Regions from separate parts of the Pseudonocardia sp. NPDC049154 genome, predicted to be linked through region 1. Evidence: riboswitches for the same ligand, from Rfam matches in the RefSeq annotation. Region 1 holds a riboswitch; the other holds the start of a gene.
What was found. Region 1 has a riboswitch for cobalamin ahead of cobN (cobaltochelatase subunit CobN). Riboswitches for the same ligand answer to the same signal wherever they lie in the genome.
Positions count from the first base shown of each region.

Region 2: another riboswitch for cobalamin. It lies ahead of AB0B41_RS11230 (hypothetical protein); the one in region 1 lies ahead of cobN (cobaltochelatase subunit CobN).

Region 1 covers NZ_JBEZDN010000156.1:10,286-13,680, reverse strand. Annotated here, with positions in the region: gene cobN (cobaltochelatase subunit CobN) at 1-1,465, opposite strand, end outside; cobalamin riboswitch at 1,526-1,648, opposite strand; gene cobG (precorrin-3B synthase) at 1,742-2,983, shown strand; gene AB0B41_RS38825 (precorrin-8X methylmutase) at 2,980-3,395, shown strand, end outside.
Region 2 covers NZ_JBEZDN010000015.1:90,494-93,888, forward strand. Annotated here, with positions in the region: gene cobT (nicotinate-nucleotide--dimethylbenzimidazole phosphoribosyltransferase) at 1-1,349, opposite strand, end outside; gene AB0B41_RS11230 (hypothetical protein) at 1,346-1,735, opposite strand; cobalamin riboswitch at 1,767-1,959, opposite strand; tRNA gene AB0B41_RS11235 (tRNA-Gly) at 2,121-2,196, shown strand; gene AB0B41_RS11240 (histidine phosphatase family protein) at 2,204-2,788, opposite strand; gene cobA (uroporphyrinogen-III C-methyltransferase) at 2,785-3,395, opposite strand, start outside.

The sequences.
Region 1 (3,395 bases):
CGTGGTAGATCGCCACCGGGTTCTCGCCGAAACCGCGGGGCGGCTGGACGATCAGCGTGACGTTCCCGGACCGCAGCGCCGCGACCACGATGTCGCCCGCCTGCACGTAGTGCTCGCCCGGCGGCTGTCCCCAGTGCTCGATCACACCGGAACGGAAGTCCGACGGCAGGGTGTCGAACCAGCGCCGGTACTGCGCCGCGGAGATCCGGATCGGGTTGCCGGCCAGCTTCTCCTCGGTGAGCCAGTCCGGGTCCTGCCCGCCGGCCTCGATGAGGGCGTGGATGAGCGCGTCGCCGTCGCCCGCCTCGACGCCGGGGAAGTCCCCGACGTCGTAGCCCGCCTCGGCCATCGCCTTGAGCAGGGCGACCGTCGACGCCGGGGTGTCCAGCCCGACCGCGTTGCCGATCCGCGCGTGCTTGGTCGGGTACGCGCTCAGCATGAGCACGATCTTCTTGTCCGCGTTGGGGATCCGCCGCAGGTTGGCGTGCCGCACCGCGATCCCTGCGACCCTCGCTGCACGCTCCTCGTCCGGGACGTAGACGGACAGCCCGTCCGCGTCGACCTCCTTGAACGAGAACGGCACCGTGATCAGCCGGCCGTCGAACTCGGGCACGGCGACCTGGGTGGCGACGTCGAGCGGGGACAGCCCGTCGTCGTTCTCGTCCCAGGCGGCGCGGCTGGAGGTGAGGCAGAGGCCCTGCAGGATCGGCACGTCGAGCGCGGCGAGCTCGGCGACGTCCCACTCCTCGTCCTCGCCGCCGGCCTGCGCCGACGCGGGCTTGGTCCCGCCGGCCGCCAGGACCGTGACGATCATGGCGTCGGCCTGCGTCAGGGTCTCCAGCAGCTCGGCCGGGGCCTGCCGCAGCGAGGCGCAGAAGATCGGCAGCGGGGTCGCGCCCTTCGCCTCGATCGCCCGGCAGAGGGCCTCGACGTACGCGGTGTTCCCGGCGAGCTGCTGGGCGCGGTAGTAGAGCACGGCGACCGTGGGGCCCTGCGCGGGCGCCGCGGGACGCTCGAGCACTCCCCATTCGGCCAGGGCGACCGGCGGCGCGAATCCCTCACCGGTGAGCAGCACGGTGTCGGACAGGAACGCGTGCAGCTGGCGGAGGTTCCCGGCCCCGCCCTGCGCGAAGTAGGTGTGGGCCTCGGCGGCGACGCCGGCGGGGACCGTCGACAGCTCCATCATCTCGGCGTCGGGCGCCATCTCGCCGCCGAGCGCGACGAGCGGGGTGCCGGAGGCGCGCAGGAGGTCCAGCCCCTCCTCCCAGTACCGGTACCCGCCCAGCACGCGCACGACCACGACGGCGGCCTCGGCGACCATCGCCGGCAGCTCGTCGAGCAGCACGCGGTTGGGGTTGGCCAGGCGGAAGTCGGCGCCGGAGGCCCGGGCGGACAGCAGGTCGGTGTCCGAGGTCGAGAGCAGCAGGATCCGCCCCGGGCCGTGGGGGGTCGGGGCAGCGCTCATCGAAGGTCCTCTCCTGCGGGATCCGCGTCCCGGGTCGTGGGTGGTGCGCGGCGGGCGGGTCAGTGTCCTGGCTCCCGGATCCGCGCTCGCCCCGGCCTTCCAGGTCTCCCCGTGGCCGTCCGTGCGGGGTCTGCTCCCCGGTGACAGTGGCGGGACCGCGCCGGACTCGCACCGGTCTTCCTGGGTCCCGCTCGCCGTATGCGGTTGTCTCGGGCCCACTCTCCGCAACGGGATCACTCCGCGTCAAGCGGCGCGGTTCGTGTTTACAGTGCTGCCGTGCCCACCCCTGCGCCCGCCGCCCGCTCGCGCGCCGACGCCTGCCCCGGCGTGCTCGCGCCGCACGACGCGGCCGACGGCGCCCTGGCCCGCGTCCGCCTGCCGGGCGGCGTGGTCGCGGCGGCCCAGCTGCGGGTCCTCGCGGCGTGCGCCGAGGAGCTCGGCGACGGCGCGGTGCACCTCACGTCGCGGGGAAACCTGCAGCTCAGGGGCCTGGACCGGGAGGACCCGCGGCTCGTCTCGCGGCTCGCCGCGGCCGGCCTGATCCCGGCCCCGTCGCACGAGCGGGTGCGCAACGTCCTGGCCTCGCCGCTGTCCGGGCTGACCGGCGGGCGGGCGGACGTCCGGGGCCTGGCCCGCGCGCTCGACGAGGCCCTGTGCGCCCGGCCCGCGCTCGCCGCGCTGCCCGGCCGGTTCCTGTTCGCCCTGGACGACGGGAGAGGTGACGTCGCCGCCGAGCGCCCGGACCTGTGCTGGCTCGCGGAGGGGCCGGAGCACGGGTTCCTGCAGGTCGCCGGGGTGCCGACGGCGGTGTCCTGCGCCCCGGCGGACGCGCCCGACCTGCTCGTGGCCGCCGCTGAGGTGTTTCTCACGCTCCGCGAGGAGGAGCGGTCCGGCTGTGCCGGTGCCTGGCGGGCCGCCGAGGTCCCGGACGCCCCCGCCCGGATCGCCGCCACCCTCGCGCGCGAGTCGGGAGATCCGGCACCGCGAGTCGCGAGCTCCGGCACCGCGGGTCGCGAACTCCGCGAGTCGGCGGCCCCGATCGGCCCGATCCCCCGTGACGACGGCGGCGAGGCCCTCGGCGTCGCCCCCGTCCTGGGCGAGATCTCGGCCGCCCAGCTGCGCGGGCTCGCCGCCGCGGCGCCCGGGACGATCGTGACCCCCTGGCGCACGCTGGTGCTGCCCGAGCCCGCGCCCGACGCCCGGCAGCGCCTGCGCGCCCACGGCTTCGTGCTCACGGCCGACGCGCCCGCCCTGGCTGTCAGCGCCTGTGCCGGGCGGCCGGGCTGCGCGAAGTCGCACGCCGACGTCCGGGCGGACGTCCGGGAGGTGCTGGGCCGGGCGCCCGAGCTCCCCCGCGCCCACGTCGTCGGGTGCGAACGGCGGTGCGGGGCGCCGCACGAGACACACCTCGACGTCGTCGCCCTGCCCGACGGCACCTACCGCCTCGACGACCGCACCGTCCCCGACCTGTCCACCGCGCTCAGCGTCCCCGCACCGACCGGAGAACACCCCGCATGACCAGCGACTACATCCGCGACGGCGCGGAGATCTACCGGCGGAGCTTCGCCACGATCCGGGCCGAGGCCGACCTGTCGGCCTTCCCGCCCGAGGTGGCGTACGTGGTCGTCCGGATGATCCACGCCTGCGGCCAGGTCGACCTGACCGGCGACGTCGGCTTCTCCCCCGCCGTCGTCACGGCCGCCCGCAAGGCCCTGCAGGACGGCGCGCCGATCCTGTGCGACGCGATGATGGTCGCCTCCGGCGTCACGCGCTCCCGGCTGCCGAAGGACAACGAGGTCGTCTGCACGTTGCGCGACCCCCGGGTGCCCGATCTGGCCCGGGAGCTGGGCGACACCCGCTCGGCCGCGGCGCTGGAGCTGTGGCGGGACAAGCTCGACGGCGCCGTCGTCGCGATCGGCAACGCCCCGAC
Region 2 (3,395 bases), on a different contig from region 1:
GGGTCCGGGGTGTGCCGGGCCAGCGCCTGCCGGACGACCTCGGTCTTCCGGACGAGCGTCTCGTCGTCGATCCCCGTGCCCCGCCCGGTCGCGTCGGCCGGGTCCGCCCCGGTGACGGCACAGATCAGGGCGGCCGCGGCCGTGGTGTTGGCGATGCCCATGTCACCGGTGATCAGGCAGCGGTTGCCGGCGGCGACCAGGTCCCGCGCCACCTCGATGCCGGCCTCGACCGCCCGACGGGCCTGGTCGCGGGTCAGCGCCGGACCGGCCGTCATGTCCGCGGTGCCCGCCGCGACCCGGCGCGGGAGCAGCCCGGGCACGGGGTCGAGGGGCGCCGCGACGCCGACGTCGACCACCTGGACCTCGGCGCCGAGCTGGCGGGCGAACGCGTTGACCACGGCCCCGCCGGCCAGGAAGTTCCCGACCATCTGCGCCGTGACCTCCTGCGGCCACGGGGTCACGCCCTGCGCGTGGACGCCGTGGTCCCCGGCGAACACGGCGACGGCCGCGGGCTCGGGCACCGCCGGCGGGCACTGCCCCGCGATCCCGGCCAGCCGCACCGCGAGGTCCTCGACCCGGCCGAGCGAGCCACGCGGCTTCGTCATCCGGTCGAGCCGGTCCCGCGCCTCCGCCTCGGCGGCGGCGTCGGCGGGCCGGATCGCGGCCACGGTCTCGTCGAGCAGGGTCATCGCCACCTCCCCGGGCAGCGCCCGGTCTCCGTACCGCTCCTGGTGCACCGACCACCGCAGCGGGCGGCGACGGGCCCAGCCCGCACTCGCCAGCTCCGGCTCCGGCGCGAACTCCCGCACGTGCCCGACGCACAGGTACGCCACCACCTCGACGTGCGCGGGCAGCCCGAGCAGGTCGGCGAGGGCGCGCAGGCCGGCGTCGTCGAAGAAGCTGACCCAGCCGACGCCGAGGCCCTCGGCGCGCGCGGCCAGCCACAGGTTCTGCACCGCCGAGGCCGTGGAGTGCCCGGCCATCTCGGGCCGCCCGTATCGGCCGAGGACGTGCCGGCCGCCGCGCGTGGGATCCGAGGTGACGACGACGTTGACCGGGGTGTCGAGCACCGCCTCCACCTTGAGCGCGCCGAAGGCCGCCGCCCGGGCGCGGGGCAGCGAGGCGGCGAACGCGGCCCGCTGCGCGGCGACGAGCCCGGCCACGCGCTCACGGGTCGCCCGGTCGCGCACCACGACGAAGTCCCAGGGCTGCGAGAACCCGACGCTCGGCGCGGCGTGCGCGGCCTCGAGCACGCGGCGGAGTGCCGCGTCCGCGACCGGCTCGTCCGGCAGGAACCCGGTCCGGACGTCCCGACGACCGTGGACGATCTCGTAGAAGTCCCCGGTCACCACGGCATCGGGCTCAGCCGCGGCGGGACGAGCGAGACGCCGGGCCGCGCGACCGCCTCGATCCCGGCGACCCGCAGACCGTCGAGCAGCGCCCGGCAGGCCGGGTTCGACGCGGGGTCGCCGGGCACGGCGAGCACCACGCGCGCCGCCCCCAGACCGATCGCGTCGGCGACGGCGGCGGCCGCCCCGGCCAGGTCCGGCAGGCGTTCGACGCGCCAGGCCTCGGCGTAGAACAGGACCGTCGACTCGACGTCAGGCGTGGTGAGGACGGCGTCCGCGGCGGCGAGCAGGTCGGCGCCCTCGGCCGCGTCCGGGTCACCCCCGCCGGCACCGAGGACCGTCACGGTGGGGGTGCGCGCAGCGGTGTCGCGACCGTCGCCGGTCATCCTGGCCTCCTCGAGGGTCCGCGCCCTCATCGTCGAAACCTGCGACGGCGGCGAGTGTCCTGGCTCCCGGATCGACGCGCGTGCCCCGGCCTTCCCACCCCCGCGGGGCAGTGGCCATCGGGCGGGGACGCGCTCCCCGGTCACAGTGGCGGGACCGCACCGGATTCACACCGGCTTCCTCCACTGCCGTCGCCCACGACGACACCACGCCGCGGGCGGAGAAGCAAGCCGCCGGGCGTCACACCCGGTCGACCGGTGAGGCCCCATACCGCACCGGCCCGTCGCGCTGGGTGATCACCCCCTGGTCGGAGGGCCTCCCGAGGTGCGGTACTGTGGTCGTCGTCGGAGCGAACAGCCCGGCGGCCCCGGGCGACCGGGTGCAGATGCGGACGTAGCGCAGTTGGTAGCGCATCACCTTGCCAAGGTGAGGGTCGCGGGTTCGAGTCCCGTCGTCCGCTCCACGACCTCTCAGCGGTGCGGAGCCAACTCCTCCGCCCGCGCCCACCTCCCCCGCCCGACCGGCCGCAGCTCGACGACCGTGCCGTTGGCCGGGACCTCCCGGGGCGCCTCCTCGACCCCCAGCCCGCAGGCGGCGGCGACGAGGGCCCGCAGCGTCTCGCCGTGGGTGACCAGCACGAGCGACCCGGCGGCGGGCAGCGCGCGCAGGACCCGGCCGGCTCGCGCGTGCAGCTCGCGGCCCGTCTCGCCGCCCGGCGGGGCCCAGTCCGGCTCCGCACCGGCCAGCGCCCCGGCGCACTCGGCGGCCGGGCGACCCTCCCACTCGCCGTGCGACTGTTCGCGCAGGCCGGGGCACTCGCGCACCGGCAGGTCGAGGACCCGGCCCACCACGGCCGCTGTCTCGGCCGCCCGGCGCTGCGGGCTCGTGAGGACCAGCGCGTCGGTGCCGACCGGCAGCGCCTCCGCCGCGGCCCGCGCCTGCGCCCGGCCCCGCGCCGTCAGCCCGACGTGCGCGGTGCGGCCCTGCAGCAGCCCGGCGGCGTTCCAGGTGCTCTCGCCGTGCCGGACCAGGTGCAGCACCGGCGCGGTGCTCACCGCTGGGCCACGAGCCCCGCGACCGGCCCGATCACGACGATCGCCGGCGGGCTGATCTCCTGCTCCTTGACCTGCACCGCGACCGTGCCGAGGGTGGCGCGCAGCGTGCGCTGGATGCGGGTGGTGCCGTCCTGGATCACGCCGACCGGGGTGTCCGCGGGCCGGCCGTACTCGATCAGCGCGGCGGCGAACTGCGCGATCCGCTCCACGGCCATCATCAGCACGACCGTGCCGCGCATCCGGCCGAGCGCCTGCCAGTCGACGAGGCTGCGCGGGTCGTCTGGCGCGACGTGCCCGGACACCACGACGATCTCGTGCGCCACCCCGCGGTGGCTGACCGGGATCCCGGCGACGGCCGGCGCGGCGAAGGCGCTGGTGATGCCGGGGACGACCGTGACCGGCACGCCGGCCTCGGCGCAGGCCTGGACCTCCTCGAACCCGCGCCCGTAGACGAACGGGTCGCCGCCCTTGAGCCGCACCACGAACTTCCCGGCCCGCGCGTGCTCGATCAGCAGCTCGTTGATCCGCTGCTGGGCCATCGCGCGGCCGTACGGGATCTTGGAGGCGTCGATGACCTCGACGTCCGGCCCCAGCTCCTCGATCAGGT